Regions from separate parts of the Brevibacillus sp. B_LB10_24 genome, predicted to be linked through region 3. Evidence: riboswitches for the same ligand, from Rfam matches in the RefSeq annotation. Region 3 holds a riboswitch; each other region holds the start of a gene.
What was found. Region 3 has a riboswitch for cyclic di-AMP ahead of ACI7RC_RS13925 (3D domain-containing protein). Riboswitches for the same ligand answer to the same signal wherever they lie in the genome.
Positions count from the first base shown of each region.

Region 1 (5,699 bases), on a different contig from region 3:
AATGAGAGCCATCCTGTTCCTCCCTGTATGCGTAAGTCCGGTAGACAGGCAGCCGCCTGCGTTCACACTCGAAGCAAGCGGCCCTGTAGTAAAAACGTCAATCGCGGGTCGCGATGTAATCCGGCCTCGGCTTCTGGCCCGAGAAGGGGCTGACCAGTTTGTTCTCAACGCTGTTGTAGACATAAAACACATTGGACCGCGGGTAGGGCGTGATGTTGCCATTGGAGCCATGCATGACGTTGCAGTCAAAAAGCGTGACCGTTCCCGCCGGTCCGACGGCTGTATCGATACCGTGATGCTCGACCAGCTCTTGCAAGCTCGCCTGATCGGGCACACCGTATTCCTGCTTGCGCAGCGACTGTTCGTAATGCGCATCCGGCGTTCTGCCCACACACGTGATGAATTTCTTGTGGGAGCCGGGGATGAGCAGCAGCGGGCCGTTAAAATGGTGATTCTCCTCCAGCGCGATGGAGCAGCTTAACGCCCGCATTCGCGGCATGCCATCCTCTACGTGCCAGGTCTCAAAATCGGAGTGCCAATAAAACTCCTTGCCCGTAAATCCTTTTTTGTAATTGATCCGGGACTGGTGCACGTACACGTCGCTGCCCAAGATCTGCCTGATGATGGCGAGCAGCCGCGGATGCTGCGACAGCCGACGAAAGACCTCGCTGTCTCGATGTACGGCGAAAATCGAGCGAATCTCGCGGCTCTGCGGCTCGCGGATCACTTCCTTCCGCTCCGTTTCCCTGTTTTCCTGCCACAGCCTCTGCAGCTCATTCCGAAACGTCTTGACCTCCTCAGCCGAAAAGAAGCCTTTCAGGTTGAGGTATCCGTTTTGTTCATAGGACGCAAGCATGTCTGCATCCAGCTCGGACGTGCCGGAGCCTGCGTCCGAATAGACGACAGGGTCCTTTCGCTCGATGATGCCTGGTGTATCCTCGATGCGGGATGGATAGCAATCCTCCATGACGACGTAGCGTTGGTTCATACTTTCCTCTCCTTCCAGGTTTTTCGCCAAATCTCATCCTGCCGATTTACTCAACCAAGGGGTATACTCCGTTCTCATCGTGTACTTCGCGCCCGGTCAGCGGCGGATTGAACACACACACCATTCGCATCGTGCTCTTCGCCCGCAGGTAATGCTTCTCATGACCGCTTAAGGCGTACATCATGCCCGGCTGGATCGGGTAGGTTTCACCGCCGACCACCTCGATCTCTCCTTCCCCCTCGATGCAGTACACGGCCTCCAGATGGTTCGCGTACCAGATGAACGTTTCTGTACCGGCCTTGATCAGCGTATCGTTCAGGGCAAAGCCCATGTTGTCTTTTTTCAGAAGCAGTCTTCTGCTGTTCCACGTAGGAGTGTCAACGTCGTCCTTTGTGCCGATAATATCCTGTAAATGCTTTACGATCATGGTACCTACCTTCCTTTCTCCTGGCTTTCTTTGATCGCGTCCTCTAATATAGACAGGCCTTTTTTCAGGTCCAGCTCATCGATCGTCAATGGCGGCATGATCTTGACAACCTCGCTTTTTGGTCCCGATGTCTCCATGATCAGCCCGCGGCGGAAGGCAAGCGAGCAGATCCGGTCAGCCAAATCATCGACCCCGATGGCAATTCCTTGCATCAGTCCTCTTCCCCGCACCTCTCCTTTGATCAACGGATAGGTTTGGACCAGATGCTCCAGGTGCTGGCGAACAAGGTCGCCTTTCATTCGGACGTCCCTGCTTAAATCGTCGTTTTCCCAATAGGTTAATGCCTCAGCAGCCGCGATAAAGCCGAGGTTGTTCCCGCGGAAGGTGCCGTTGTGCTCGCCCGGTTTCCATATATCCAGCTCCGGGCGAAACAGTGTCAAGGCCATGGGCAAACCGTAACCTCCGATCGATTTGGAGAGGCAGACAATGTCAGGCTTGATCCCGGCTTCCTCAAAGCTGAAAAAAGGTCCTGTTCGTCCGCAGCCCGCCTGCACGTCGTCGACGATCAACAGAATGCCGTGCTTGCGGCAGAGCTGCTCGATTTTGACCAGCCAGGGGATACTGGCCGCATTGATCCCGCCTTCTCCCTGAACGGTTTCGAGGATCATAGCCGCAGGGAGAGATACGCCGCTGCTATCGTCTTCGAGCAGACGTTCAATGTACTCGGTGGTATCCCAATCCTTCCCCAGGTAATTCTCATACGGCATCACAACCGTGTTGGCGAGCGGTATGCCCGCTCCTCCCCGCTTCATCCGGTTCGCCGTCACAGCCAGCGAGCCGAGGGACATGCCGTGGAAGCCGCTGGTAAAGCTCATGATCAGCTCCCTGCCCGTCGCCTTTCGCGCCAGCTTGAGCGCGCTCTCTACCGAGTTGGTCCCCGTCGGTCCAGGAAACATCACCTTGTAATCAAGCCCTCTCGGCTGCAAAATCACTTCGTGAAACCGGCGCAGCAGCGCTTCCTTGGCATCTGTCGCCATGTCCAGGCTGTGGGTAATCCCGTCGTTTTGCAGATATTCGATCAGCTGCTTTTTCAGTCGGGGATGGTTGTGACCATAGTTCAAGGCCCCCGCCCCGGCAAAAAAGTCGATGTACTCCTTCCCCTGTCGATCCCACAATCTGGACCCGCTTGCCCGGGTAAAAACGGTTGGAAAACTTCGGCAGTAACTCCGAACCTCTGACTCCATCTGTTCAAATACGTATAAGGGTGTTCGCGTCTCGGCAATTGCTTTCAATGCGTAACCTCCTATCGTGTTTTGTCTAACGGTCCTATGCGATACGTCCATTCCGCTTCGTGATCCTGCCCGGGAAAAAGCGACGCAGGAAAGCATGGCTTCACTTCGCAGGCTGTGCCCATCTCCGCCGCCAGTCTGCGGAAAAGAGCCTTTGACGGTTCATTTGACGACGTGACGGTCGCCTCCAGATACCTGACCTGCCGGCAGGCATCACGCATCAGCAATGCACGCAGCATGCTGCTGCCAATTCCCTTCCCCCGTTGCCCTTCGCTGACTCCGATTTGCCAAACAAACAAGGTATCAGGCTTATCAGGCAGGCAAAAGGCGGTGACAAAACCAATCAGCTCCTCCTCCACTTCGGCTACCACACATGTCTCCGAAAAATAGCTGCCTGCCATCAGGTACGCATAAGGCGAATTGGGGTCGAGCACCTTCGACTCCGCCGCCAATCTCCACATCGCGGCACCGTCTTTGGCCGATGCTTTGCGGATTGTCGCCCGGCTTTTTGTTCCTGCAGCCGTGTTCATCTTCTCACCTCCTTTCACGGTCTCGATTCATCAACAGTGTATTTTAGTATGAATATTACCAATATTCAGTATTATGGTTGTGCGCAAAAACGCGCCCTGCAACGTCGGTCAGACCATGCGAATGGCACATAGAAAAAGTCGACGAACTGCTGCCGTGGGATAAGGGTTGGGCAACCCGGCAAGCAGATGCGTCGACTGGTTTGTAACTTGGGTACGCCGGCTGCTGCCGCAAAAGAGCGTACACAAGGGATCAATCATTTTAGAAAGATGAAAATCTGCTTTAGCCGACGAGGTTAGCTGACGGGTAGGATGGCAGAGACGCATCCCTTCTGCATGCACAGAATTAACCCCAAAACGTGGTTCCCCCGCTTCCGTTTCGAAAACGGAACTAGGCCCGCTATTTGATTGTTTTTTCGCTCGCTCTCCTTTTTCATCCGACTGGGGTAAAACATGGTTTGTATGTTACCATAACATCGAAATAGGCACACCCCTGGTAATCCGTTCGATTTTCCCTTCTCGGCCCCTCTCATCCCATCAACTGGAAATATCAGCCCTATGCAGAAAATTACGCCCATATCCTGCCATCATTGGTCAGATTGTTAGAAGAGTTCACGCAATTCAAGCGGACTCAATGGCCACGATCAGATAGCCAATAGCCAACCGTTGATTATGCACTCCGAGGTTTACGTACCGCTGCGGGTTGTAGCGGAAAACATGGGGTATCAAATTCCACCGTTTACGTCAATTTCTGATGATCAACCTTTTTACCTGCGTGGAGAATCCGTCGACTTTTACGTCGGTTTGTACGAGTATACGCCGTACGCAGCAGGGATCCCGGAATTCGCAATACCGCTGGCGTCTTTGATTCCGAAAGGCAGTAATCTATTTCAGTAAAACGAATTACGGACTCATATAAAAACCTGTCATGACTACTCTTTATCGTGGCAAGTTTATTCAATTTAGAAATAACCTGTCAATTGCCTCTTCATCGTATTTTAAAATCCAATTATTGTATTGTTCATACAAAAACCGAATGGATTCTTTGGATGAAGCAATTACATCACAACCTCGATCATCGTAAATGTGGAAGATTGAATTTTTCGATAGGTTAACAAAGAATACATCATGAGAGATCTTAGGTTTTATACCCATATCTTGATTACAAATCGCTTTAATCAAGTTCGCATACTTTACATCCGCAACCTGACAGTTTAAGGCAAATCTATGGGTTTCAAAATCGTAGATATCGTAAACATCTTCAAAAACATAAGGAATAACATTGTGTTGTAACCTGTACAAGACTTTTTTTGACTTTATATAGTGCTGAAATGTCTTTATTTTTCGTCTTCGGAATAAGTTTTCTTCACCGTCGTGATGAATGTTTGCTACAATGATGATCTCATCTTTTGCGGAATGAAGTGCCTTGAAAAGTGTCGTCGCACGAGAATAGACACGCTCCATATAGTTTTTTATGTCTTCTTCGTTTGGGTCTCCCAATTCAAACCGAATCCCTAGTTCCCAATTGTAAAAGAGAGGCGGTCTTAGCTTCAGATTAGGAAAGCTGCTGTTCAGGTAATGTTCGAGTTGCACATAAACACTCCAATCTTTTAGTGTAATACTGAGCTATATTATTAGTGATACTCATCTGGAGCTCATCGTCAAACTGCAGGTGTCACAACAGCCCGTCCCTACATAAAAATAACAAAAATAGTGTACCACGAAAAAAATGGTGAAAACGATTGACCTTGACGGCAAAATGGGTTACTCTAGTGATAATGATTATCAATTTTGATCGGACTGTTTGAGAGGAGAGGCTTATGACAAGTATGCTGCTTCCCATCTTAACCCTGCTTTTAGTCGCGTATGCAAGTCTATGTATTTTCATTGCGCTCGATCATCAGCGCCGCGTCCGCGAGTGGTCTGCCAAGGCCAGCCATCCACACGTTGCGGAAATGATCTCATACGGCCAGCCGGAAGCGGCCGGAACTTTATTAGCCAGGTCAAAGTCATAGCCGGCAAATCAACCGGCATCCATTGCTTTTCCTCCAATTCGTTGGGGGAAAAGCTTTTTTCGTTTGGGCGATGATTCTGGCGATCTATAGTTTTAAAAAAAGTATTTACATTGTCACCACTATTACTTTATAATAATTATTGTAAAGTTTCCTTCTCCCAATAAAGCTGAATAAAGTAAAAACGAAAATCATTCTCGTTTGATCATGCTGTTCCTTCATGGAACAGCATGACCCATTTTAGAGGCATTAGTAATGGGATTCATTCTCATATAGGAGGGGTGTACGTATGACTATGCTTCCAGCGACAAACAGCAGTGTAACGGAATCTGCACAACTGAAAAAGGCTGCGCCGGCGGGGAAAAGCAGCAAGATCGGCGAGTTTGCGGAGCGGTATGGAGAGGCGGCGGCGGCTCTCGCCAGCGGTTTGCTGATCGGTGCGGCCTGGAGTCTGGA
Region 1 covers NZ_JBJQOQ010000029.1:42,417-48,115, reverse strand. Annotated here, with positions in the region: gene ACI7RC_RS21315 (aspartate kinase) at 1-12, opposite strand, end outside; gene thpD (ectoine hydroxylase) at 98-988, opposite strand; gene ACI7RC_RS21305 (ectoine synthase) at 1,035-1,415, opposite strand; gene ectB (diaminobutyrate--2-oxoglutarate transaminase) at 1,421-2,659, opposite strand; gene ectA (diaminobutyrate acetyltransferase) at 2,719-3,234, opposite strand; cyclic di-AMP (ydaO/yuaA leader) riboswitch at 3,506-3,639, opposite strand; gene ACI7RC_RS21290 (RsiV family protein) at 3,904-4,128, shown strand; gene ACI7RC_RS21285 (DUF3885 domain-containing protein) at 4,189-4,824, opposite strand; gene ACI7RC_RS21280 (heavy metal translocating P-type ATPase) at 5,533-5,699, shown strand, end outside.
Region 1: it holds a riboswitch for cyclic di-AMP, as region 3 does, so the genes downstream of both, ectA (diaminobutyrate acetyltransferase) here and ACI7RC_RS13925 (3D domain-containing protein) in region 3, are expected to answer to the same signal.

Region 2 (5,699 bases), on a different contig from region 3:
GCGATTTTGACGGTGACATCCTCGTCACATCCCGTGCCGATCTGATTGATACAGCGGTGTACCAGCGGCTGTTTCAAATCGATTTTCGCCTGCCTGAGGGAGCACCAGCCGGCAAACGAGAGGTGACAGCGCAATTCCAACTGCGAACATCACTGGCCGATATCGCCGGGGAGCTGCTGGAACAGCCGCTGACAGAACATATCGGCTGCACGGTTTGTATCCATTTTTATACATATGTTCAAGATGTAGAGGGAGAGACGAGTGAGATCGTCGGCATTTTAAACGAGATTTGGGGAGACCGCCCGCACATCACCCAACGGATCTCGGCGAGGCTGGATGAGCATAGGCCGTTGCGTTGGCCTCCCGACATCTATGAGAACAAAATCACGCTCGACTTTCACCGCAAGATCGATGAGGGCAACATCGGCGATTTGCGCGATCTGATTGACCACACCGTGGTGTCGCTGGTTCGCCTCAGCGAATGAGCCTGCTGCTCCAGACAAAGAAAACGGCATCTCCGTCAGGTCGGCTGCGGAGATGCCGCGTGCGTGCAAGGCCACATTCTTACTGGTGGAAGGGAAGCGTAAAGGAGAAGCAGCTGCCTTCCCCCAACTGGCTGATGACAGACAGCTCGCCGCCGTGCCGCTGCACAATGCTTTGGCAAATGGCCAGCCCCAGCCCCGTTCCGCCGGTATTTCGATTGCGCGACTTGTCTGCGCGGTAAAACTTGGCAAATACCTTGTTGATGTCCTCCTCGGCAATTCCTTCCCCCTTATCGATGACAGAGAACAGCACGTAACGTTCCCGCTGATCACAGGTCAAAAGGATGGCCCCCTCCGGCTTGTTGTAGTAAATGGCGTTATTTAGCAAATTTTCCAAAACCCTGCGGAGCTTGGTCTCATCTGCTTCAATGCGCAGTTCTTTGGACACCCGGATCTTGCATCCAAAACGCAAACCGGCTTCCTGCGCCTTCGCCTCGTATTCCTCGGCGATGTTTTGGACAAAAGGCCACAGGTGAATCCGGCTTAGCACAAGCGGGAGCTGCCTGCTTTGGTAGCTGAAATCCTGCAGTTCATCCAGCAGTTTTTCCAGATCGTTTACTTTTCCCCCGATCTTTTTCATCTGGTTTTGAATCCGTTCCATATCCGTGACCCTTCCAGAACCGATGAAGGAGGCGTACCCTTTGATCGTCGTCAGCGGCGTGCGAAAGTCGTGGGCGATGGCAGCGATCAGTTCCTGCTGCCGCTCTTCGGCGTTGCGCAATTCTTCCACCATATCGGTAAAGTATTGAAACAATTGGCCGAATTCGTCATTCGCCTTGTAGGAGAAGGAGACGTACCGTTTGCCGTCCTTGATCTCCTGTGTGACCAGCGAAAGCTCGCCGACCGGGCGCAGGATCCAGCGAACCAGTATGAACATGAAGACCAGTCCGAGGAGCAGGATGCTGCCGTAGATGTACCAGACCGACATCGAAACCCCTTTGGAGGCGAGGATGTCTGATTCATCGGTATAGAATGTGATCACGGTGCGCTCCTGGCTGCCCGGGTCATGCTGAAAGTAGTATTCTGCCACTTCTTTTTTGTTGGGCCCCTTCAGACTGTAGGCTTGGGAGACCTTTGTATAGAGGGTCGTCCCATTGGCGTCTTCCACCGTAACCTTGTACATCAGATCTTCTGGCAGCTCAGAGCTGAGTTCATGCATTTCAAGCGGGTCTTTGAAAGAGTTCGTCCGCATCAGCTGATTGATTTGCACGCGCTGGGCCGCCACTTTTTCGCTTAAAAACTGCTCGTAGCGGTCATTTTTGATCTGCTCGACGATGATGTTTTTAAAGATGAGTTGATACGTTAACAGATGAAACAAAATAATCGCAAAAAAAGACAAGAACAGCTTCGTGCCGATTCTCATCTCAAATACGCTCCCCTATGAAAACGTAGCCGGTTCCCCATTGGGTCTTGATAAATGTCCGATCCTTTTCCAGCTTTTCGCGCAGGTTTTTGATGTGTACCGTGACCGTGTTGAGCGAGCCGTATCCGTATCCCCAGACGCGGTCGTAGATTTCCTCGCGGGTAAAGACGATGCCCGGATTCTCGGCTAAAAAGGCCAATAGCTGAAATTCTTTTGTCGAAAGGTCTACCTTTTCGTCATTGACGTAGACGGTATACGTTTCTTTGTTGATTTCGAGCCCCTTAAAGGAAAGCTGGCTCATCGCCGCTGCAGCTTCCTGCTTGGTGTTTTCGCGCTGCCCGATATGGCGAATCCGTTCAAACCGTCGCAGGTGGGCGCGAACTCTTGCTAGCAGCTCCTCGGTATCGAAGGGCTTGGTAATATAATCGTCGGCTCCGATTTCAAAGCCCACCACCTTGTCGACAGCCTTTCCTTTTGCGCTTAAAAAGAGGATGGGCATTTCCCACTCGCGGCGAATTTGGGCGCAAAGCTCGTATCCGCTGATGCCCGGCATCATGATATCGAGCAGGATGAGATCCGGATGCAGTCCGTTTTCCAACAAGGAAAGCGCTTGGGCGCCGCTGTTTGCAATCGATACCTTCATACCTTCGCTCTCGAATATATCTTGGAGAAGATCGGTGATCTCCTGATTGTCGTCAACCACAAGAATGTGTTCTTCTTTCAATCTATATCCCCTCCAACTGCAAAGTCACATTCTCATTCCCATCATATCACGAAACGAAAGAATACACAGTGGTAATAACAGTCTGTAGGGGAATTCCTATGAGGTTATCTTGGGATCTGGTACTAAATTTCGTCAGAAAAAGCCAGAGGCGCTTACCCTCTGACTTCTAAAGTTAGTTTTCCGTTTTCTCTTTGCTATCTTCTTGTGCTTTTTCCAGTGCCGGAATAGCTACTCGTTTTGCTCCGACGTAACGCTTGCTCCAGTAGTAGGGATCGTTCAGCGAAGTCTTGGTAACCCCTTTACCGGTTTCGGAGTGGGCGAACATGTTGTCGCCGATGTAGATTCCCACATGGGAGATGCTGTGGCCATTGGTGTTGAAGAACACCAGATCTCCTGGCTGCAATTCGTCTTTGGAGACAGCGGTCCCTAACTCGTACTGTGATGCGGAAGAGTGGGGAATCTCGACGTCTAACGCTTGAAAGACGTATTGTGTAAAACCGGAGCAGTCAAACCCTTTGGTGGTGGTTCCTGCCGTTTTATACGGAACGCCGTAAAGGTTTTCGATGGTGCCCATAAGCGGGTTTTCCGCTGCAAACACCGAACCGGCTCCGCTGGCAAGCACTCCAGCCAAAATCAATGAACAAACAAACTTACGCATACGCAATGAAGCTGCTCCTTCCTTAAGCCTGCGAGGTTAGCTGAAGGGTTCGGGCGAAAGGATTCCCTAAACTGTCGAAACAGCTACTCACCCCAAAACATTGGTTCCCCCGCTTCCATGATGGAATTCGGCTTTTTTCGATTTTTTTTTACACAATGAACAAAATAATTCGAGGTTGTCCAAGGATTTCCTCTATTTTGCGTAATCGTTCAAAATTTCGTCACAATTTCCTGTCATATTACCGAAACGCACAGCAGGTTTCTTCGTCGCTTGACGCTTTCGGCGGGCTTGTCCGATTTTGGCAGGACGTGCTTCTCCGCCTTCGGACGGACGCAAAAACCAATCGCCCGTCCGTTATACTCGCAAAACAGGTCGTCTACAATAAAGTTGTGAGCAAGAGTTAAAGAAGAAAACGGAGGGATGTTCGATGAGTGAGCGGTCGGGGAAGCTGCTTCTCGGAACCGCGCTGCTGTTCCTCGGAGTAGTCATCTTGCTTGGCCACTTGGGGTTTGTCAAAGGACTGCTGGGCTTTCTCATCTCGGGAGCTGTCATCTTCTGGGGCGGGAGCAAGCTGCTCGCAGCCAAATCGACAGGCGGCCGCATCTGGGGGGCATTCCTGGTCTTCTTCGGCATCTTGATGCTGACCGGCAAGGTTCATCTGCTGTTCAGCACATTGATCGCCGTCGGGATACTCTATCTCGGGTATCGCCTGATCAGGAGCCATCCGGAACCGTCTGCAGAAGAGGTTTCGTACTATGAACGCAAGTGGGCGAGGAGCGTACTTAAGGAGGACACCCTGGATTCGTGGGAAGACGATCTGCGGTCTCGCCGTCCTTGAAAAATGTAGAAGGAAAATATCTTGACCCGCTATACCGTAATGATAAAATGAGGAGGAATTTACATGGGTATCATAAAGAGATTGCGTGATTTAACAGTAGCTTCGGTCAATGATGTGATCGATTCGATGGAAGATCCGGCAGTGATGCTGACCCAGTATATGCGTGACATGGAGTCGGAGATTGGACGAGCTGAAGTAGCCGTGGCCCGGCAAGTCGCGCTGGAAAAGAAGTTTCGCCAGCAGTGGGAAGAAGCCTTGAGGATGGTGGAGAAGCGGGAGCGGCAGATCAACCTGGCGCTTGGCGAAGGGGAAGATGAACTGGCCCGCCGCGCCCTGATTGACAAAAAATACTTTGAAACCCGGGCTTCCGAAAACGAAGCGCTGTACCACTCGGCCCGAGAAGCAGCAGGGCAAATGCGAGAAAAACTGGCGCAGTTAAAAGACGAGTTCTACAAGATGAGAGCGAAAAAATACACGTTGATGTCCAGGGCGCAAGTAGCCCGTACCCAAAAGCACCTGAATCACGTAATAAATGGTATAGGCTGTGAAAGCGCGACCCGCGGCTTTAGCCGTATGGAAGAAAAAGTCATGCGGATGGAAGCGGAAGCAGAGCTCACCGGACATTGGAACGAAGGCCGCCGCAGTCTGCATTCTTCACTCGACGCGTTAGAAGCAGACGATATCGATCAGGAGCTGGCGTTGCGCAAAGAGCGGCTGTTCGACAAAAAAACAGACGAAACCAGACAGGAAGAGCAAGGCGATCACCTGTCCCGATAGCAAGATTTGATAGTCTCGGCAGCCCGTAAAAAGCGGGCTGCTTTTCCCCTAGGAGGTTTGCCCTGTGTCAGATTTTCTCGTCTTCTTGCGACGTTTTTTCTCTAATCCTACCCGTGTGGGAAGCGTTGCTCCCAGTTCGAAATTTTTATGCCGGCTAATGATGAAAAACGTTCCGTGGGTCTCTGCCAAAACCATTGTCGAATTGGGGCCGGGAACGGGTGTTTTTACGGAAGCGATCCTGCGGCTGAAGCGTCCGGAGACGAATTTTTTTGTCGTGGAACAGGACCCGCGGTTTCAGCAGATGCTGAAAGAACGTTTTCCGGGAATACTCATTCAATCGGAAGCGGTTCATTTGGCCAGCTATGTAAAAGAGATGAACCTGCAGCCTGCGGACGCGATTATTTCCGGGCTGCCGTTTGCCGTATTTCCAGTCGAAGTGCGGACGAAAATTCTCGACAATGTGGTGGAAACGCTGGATCCGGAAGGTGTATTCGTCACATTTCAGTACTCGCTGCAGATGAAAGCAGAATTGGAAGAACGATTTAAGAAGGTGAGCATCAGCTTTACGCCTTTCAATGTTCCGCCTGCTTTTGTGTACACCTGCCGGTTGCAGGAATAATGGATTGCTTCTGGCTGCGTTTGGAGGGAAAGACCCTGTGAAACTATCGCGATTAAATCAATTGATTGCTGGCATCATCCTCGTATTTATTGGTTTTGGTCTTTTTCTTGACGCGCTTAATCTGATTGATTTTAACTTATTTAGCCTGTTCCCGCTGTTGATCGTCTATCTCGGCATG
Region 2 covers NZ_JBJQOQ010000042.1:8,087-13,785, forward strand. Annotated here, with positions in the region: gene ACI7RC_RS24685 (hypothetical protein) at 1-485, shown strand, start outside; gene ACI7RC_RS24690 (sensor histidine kinase) at 565-1,905, opposite strand; gene ACI7RC_RS24695 (response regulator transcription factor) at 1,907-2,629, opposite strand; gene ACI7RC_RS24700 (C40 family peptidase) at 2,802-3,287, opposite strand; cyclic di-AMP (ydaO/yuaA leader) riboswitch at 3,300-3,430, opposite strand; gene ACI7RC_RS24705 (hypothetical protein) at 3,715-4,125, shown strand; gene ACI7RC_RS24710 (PspA/IM30 family protein) at 4,189-4,902, shown strand; gene ACI7RC_RS24715 (class I SAM-dependent methyltransferase) at 4,967-5,521, shown strand; gene liaF (cell wall-active antibiotics response protein LiaF) at 5,559-5,699, shown strand, end outside.
Region 2: it holds a riboswitch for cyclic di-AMP, as region 3 does, so the genes downstream of both, ACI7RC_RS24700 (C40 family peptidase) here and ACI7RC_RS13925 (3D domain-containing protein) in region 3, are expected to answer to the same signal.

Region 3 (5,699 bases):
TGGATGGAGCCGGGAGCGGGATCTGCACCGCTGCTCGTCTTTGACAAAAGCAGCGGCGGGATGCGGCCGCTCGCTTATCGGGATATCGTCATCCTGCTGCGTGCCAACGCCGGCTGGGCGCAGCCGATGATGGAGGAGCTGCAAGCAGCCGGGATTCCCGTGTATGCTGAGCAGAACGGAGGCTACTTCGCTGCAACCGAGGTAGAGGTCATGCTGTCGCTGCTTCGGATCATCGACAATCCGCAGCAGGATATTCCGCTGGCGGCAGTGCTGCGCTCGCCGATCGTCGGCTTGACCGAACAGCATCTGGCTGAATTGCGCATTGCCTATCCAGGCATTCCCTTTCATCAGGCGGTGCAGCTTTGCGTTCGCGAGGGGCGGGATGAGGGCGAGCTGGACAGGCGTCTGCGCGATTTTTTCCAGCGTGTCGAAGACTGGCGGACAGCAGCCAGACGCGGTTCTCTCGCTGATCTGCTGGCCCGGATTTACCGAGAAACGGGCTATCTGGAGTTTGTCGCCTCGCTGGATAACGGTCAGCAGCGGCAGGCGAATCTGCGGGCACTGTACGACCGCGCCCGCCAGTATGAGGCTACCTCGTTTCGCGGTCTGTTCCGTTTCCTTCGATTTGTCGACCGGCTGCAGCAAAAAGGGCGCGACATGGGAGAGGCACGGACGATTGGGGAAAATGAAGACGTCGTGCGGGTCATGACCATCCACAAGAGCAAGGGGTTGGAGTTTCCCGTGGTATTTGTCGCAGGGTTGGGGAAACAGTTCAACACGATGGATGAAAAGAAGCACTTCCTGCTGCACAAAGACCTCGGTTTTGGTCCCAAGGTATCCGATTCCGAGCTGCGTCTGCGATATCCCTGCCTCGCGTACCAGGCGGTCCGGCAGCAGCTTCACCGCGAGATGCTGGCTGAGGAGATGCGCGTACTGTACGTCGCCTTGACGCGGGCGCGGGAGAAGCTGATCTTGGTTGCTTCCGAGAAAAATCTGGCGAAAAGTATCGCCGCCTGGTGCGATCAGGCTGGCTCGGGGGATGCGCTGGCCGACGAGGATCTCATCCAGGCAAAAAGCAGCCTGGACTGGGTAGGCCGGGCCCTGGTGCGCCATCCAGCCGGGGCTGTCCTGCGGGACAAATGCCAGGAACAGGGAGGAGAGCTCTGCCTCACGACCGTACCTGATGACTCCCGCTGGTCGTTTTTCTTCTACCAGGCGGACCAGTTTGCGGCTAAAAAGGCGGAAACAAACCTGGATCGGCAGGTCTGGGAGCGAATCGTCAGCCTGCAATCAGTGGGAGAAAGACCGGAAGATCCATTCTGGCGGGAACAGCTTGAACGGCAGCTGACCTGGAGCTACCCGTATCTCCTGGCCGCGCAGACAGCGGCCAAGTGGAGCGTCAGCGAGCTGAAGCGAATGACGGAAGATGTCTCGGAAAGCGAGCAGCTCAGGCTGTCTACTGAGGAAGGCCCGGCTCGCAAATGGGCGCAGATCAACAAGAAGCCCCGCTTTCTGACGGAGCAGACAATCAAGACCTTTAGCCGGGCGGAGATTGGAACGATTGTGCACACGGTCATGCAGCAGCTGGACCTGAAACAACCCCTGGACGAAGCCGGTGTGCAGCACCAGCTGCGAGACTTGGTAGATCGGGAGTACCTCACCCGGGAGCAGGCTGCACAGGTAAACTGTCAGCAAATAGCCTCATTCTTTGCCTCGCCGCTTGGCCTGCGGCTAAAAGCGGCGGCCCGGGTGCATCGCGAACTGCCTTTTACGATGACCGTCCCATTGGATCAGATCATGTCTGACGCCATTGCGGAAACAGGGGAGCAGGTTATCGTGCAAGGGGTCATCGACTGTCTGGCAGAAGAGCCGGACGGATCGCTGATTATGGTCGACTACAAGACAGATGCCATGATCGGCAGCGACCGGGCTGCCTCGCTTGTTCAGCTAACCAACCGCTATCGGAAACAGCTCCAGCTTTACACGCAGGCAATCGAACAGATCTGGCAGCGGCGAGTCGATAAAAGCTACCTGTACTTCTTCTCCGCGGGCGAGGCCGTCCTTATCGGCGAAGGCGAATGAAAAAGAGGAACGCCCCGGGATCATGTCATGGATCCCGGGGCGTTCCTTGTCAAAATAGCGAATAGCCTATAAAGTTATTTAAGTACGTAAACCTTGATATTTTGCATACCGAAGTAGGATGCGTCATTCGTTGGCAGGAAGATGTCTACACGCTCTCCCTTGATCGCGCCGCCGATGTCTGCCGCCTTCGCCACCATGCCTCCGCCTGGCAAATGGGGGGAATTGTATCCCGTGATATAGACGGTGGAACCGAGCGGAATCACCTTGGGGTCTACCGCGATGGTTCCCACTTTTAATGGATTGCCGAAGTAATCCACGCCAGCCCAGCCGCCGTTTTCCTCCGCAGAAGCCGTATAGCCGGTAGCTTTACAAGAGATGACACGGCTGAAAGACAAGGTTTTGCCGGCAGGGGTGGTAATGGTGCTTCCCAATTCTTTCGGAGCAGTGGCACTGGCAGCCACAGCTGTTGCCTTCTTGGTCTCCGGAAGCTGAATCTTTTGACCAATTTGCAAATTGGTCGGATCGACACCCTGGTTGGCGGCAAGGATCGATTGCAGGGGGATGTTGCGTTCCTGCGAAAGTTTGAAAAATGTGTCATCTTGTTTTACTTCGTAAGTAGCGGCAAATGTTGGGGTAGAGATACTTGCAAACAGCACAGCGCAAGCCATGGACGCCAACGTTTTTCTGGCTGACCACTTTTTCATCAACATCTTCTCCTTTCACATGCCTACGAGGTTAGTTGTCGGGTTCGGGTTAAGGAGGCTGCCCTACGCAATTGCGATTCACCCCAAATCGATGGCCGCATGTGCCATCGATAAAAAAAGTCCCCCGCACTTCTGTTTAGGAAGTTTCGGCGATAACAATCAATACAATATCATAGGTTCTTGTTTAAAATAAATGATAAATTTATAGTAGCGGTGTAAATCTTTACCCCTTGACAGTCAGGATTTTTCTTCATGTCTTTCCATGGTGGATGTTTTTAAGTCAATGTATACAAGGGATGGAATCGTTTGGACTGACTAAAAATACGTGTTATACTATAGGGAAAAAACGCAACGAGAGATAGAGGAGAGAAACAAATGAGTCAACTTTCAGACAGCAGGCGGCGCGCCTACCAGGAAAAGCAGAAGGACCACGCCCGCATGCTCATCACCTGCCCGGATCGGCCGGGAATTGTCTATGCTGTATCCCAATTCTTAGCCGAAAACGGCGCGAATATTTCACAGTCGGATCAATACTCGACCGATCCTGAGGGCGGCCGCTTTTTTATGCGGATCGAGTTTGACCTGCCCAATCTAGAGGAAAGATGCGAAGAGTTAAAGCGAAGTTTTCAGCCGATTGCAAACCGGTTTCAAATGGACTGGACGCTCGTAGAGGCCCGCAGGCTCAAACGGATCGCCATCTTCGTATCCAAGGAGGATCACTGTCTGTTGGAACTCCTGTGGCAGTGGCAGTCGGGTGCCCTGCACGCCGATATCGCAATGGTCGTCAGCAATCATCCTGATATGAGGGAAACGGTAGAAGCGCTTGGCATCCCATACCATGTGATATCTGTCACGAGCGAGACAAAGGCTGAGGCAGAGCGGCGGCAGATGGAACTGATGAAGGATATCGACCTGATCGTTCTAGCCCGGTACATGCAAATCCTCTCACCCCAGTTCCTGCGGGATTATCCGCAGCGAATCATCAACATCCATCACTCCTTCCTGCCGGCGTTCGTCGGCGCAAAGCCGTACGATCAGGCGTACAAGCGCGGCGTAAAACTGATCGGAGCTACCGCCCACTACGTGACGGAGGAGCTTGACGCAGGTCCGATCATCGAACAAGACGTCCAGCGGGTGACACATCGGGACGATGTCGAGGCGCTTAAAATGAAGGGACGGCAAATCGAGCGTACCGTTCTGGCACAGGCGGTCACCTGGCATCTGGAAGATCGCGTCCTGGTCTATGACAACAAGACCGTCGTCTTTCCCTAAGGGGAGAGACGACGGTCTTGGTTTGAATTGCATGCCGTTAGCTCCTGTTATTTCATTCGTTCCTTCAGGATCTCGGATACGTGTCTGATCACATCTTCTGCCTCGGGTCCGTGCAAGATCAGGTGACCCGATTCGGGGAAGGAGAGGAGACGCGTGTCAGCGCTTCCGACGTGTTTTTGCAAGTGGCAGGCGCTGACCGCCTGTACCGTGTCGTCCTTCTCACCCTGTACGATCACATAAGGACATGTCACCCGGGGCAGCAATCGCTTCGTTTCCGCCAGGAGCATGCGAAACTCCAGCATGCTCCGTATAGGGAATTTTGCCATCCCGTTCATGTAACGGGAGAGATGGGTGCGAAAATCGTTGCGCAGATTAACAGCAGCCTGTTTGATATCCCAGTAGTAAAAAGGGGTGTTGAGCGTAAACAGGTGGTGCACGGGATGGCGGGAGGCGATCTGCAGGGCTAGCAGGCCCCCCATGGAGAAGCCGATTACCGCGATTTTATCGCATCGCAGGCTCAGCCGTTTGTACGCTTCTACGGCTGAATCGATCCAGTCGGAACGCCTGCTTTGACTCAGCAGGAGGCGTCCGGCACCGTGCCCCTCGAGTGTAGGGCATTCGACAGTATAGCCCTGTTTTTGCAGAGCCATAGCCAGAGGCAGCACTTCGTGAACGTCGCCGGCAAAGCCGTGAAGGACTAAACAACCAAACGCAGACATCGTGGACATCCTTTCGAAAAGACCAACTCCTGTTGCCGAATCAGGCAGTTGGAGTTGGCTTTTGACACAGCTTTTTATAGGGAGGTGGTCTTGATCTGATCAGAAACCCGCAGGGGAGGCTGCGTGCAAGCCTGGATATCCTCCGGCGTGTACCCCGGAGCGACTTCTACCAGCAGCAATCCTTCCGGAGTCACATCCAGTACGGCGCGGTCCGTAATGATCCGGTTTACGACCTTTTTGCCCGTCAGCGGCAGCGCACATTGGTTTAAGATCTTCGGTTCGCCGTGCTTGTTGACGTGCTCCATGATCACAACGATCTTCTTGGCGCCGTGAACCAAGTCCATGGCGCCGCCCATTCCCTTTACCATTTTACCCGGAATCATCCAGTTGGCCAAATCGCCCTCAGCGGAAACCTCCATCGCCCCCAGAATCGCCAGGTCAATGTGTCCGCCGCGAATCATGGCGAATGATTCTGCGCTGGAGAAGTAAGCCGCTCCCGGGATTGCCGTAACCGTTTCTTTCCCGGCGTTGATCAGGTCGGGATCGACTTCCGCTTCGGTCGGGTAGGGGCCGATGCCGAGCAGCCCGTTTTCCGATTGAAGTACCACATTCATTCCTTCGGGGATATAATTGGCGACCATCGTCGGCATGCCGATACCCAGATTGACGTAGAAGCCGTCCTGAATTTCCCGGGCTGCCCGCATCGCCACTTGTTCGCGAGTAAGTGCCATGAAAATCCTCCTCTTTTTCGCTTATTTTTGTACGGTGAGCCGTTCGATTCGCTTTTCGAAGCGGGGGGCCTGGATCAAGCGCTGGACGTAAATGCTGGGAGTGTGAATGTGTTCCGGATCAAGTTCACTCACTTCGACAATTTCCTCAACCTCAGCGATGGTTACTTTTCCGGCGGCAGCCATCATCGGAT
Region 3 covers NZ_JBJQOQ010000013.1:71,642-77,340, reverse strand. Annotated here, with positions in the region: gene addA (helicase-exonuclease AddAB subunit AddA) at 1-2,082, shown strand, start outside; gene ACI7RC_RS13925 (3D domain-containing protein) at 2,157-2,786, opposite strand; cyclic di-AMP (ydaO/yuaA leader) riboswitch at 2,791-2,948, opposite strand; gene purU (formyltetrahydrofolate deformylase) at 3,162-4,058, shown strand; gene ACI7RC_RS13915 (alpha/beta hydrolase) at 4,106-4,777, opposite strand; gene ACI7RC_RS13910 (CoA transferase subunit B) at 4,852-5,508, opposite strand; gene ACI7RC_RS13905 (CoA transferase subunit A) at 5,530-5,699, opposite strand, start outside.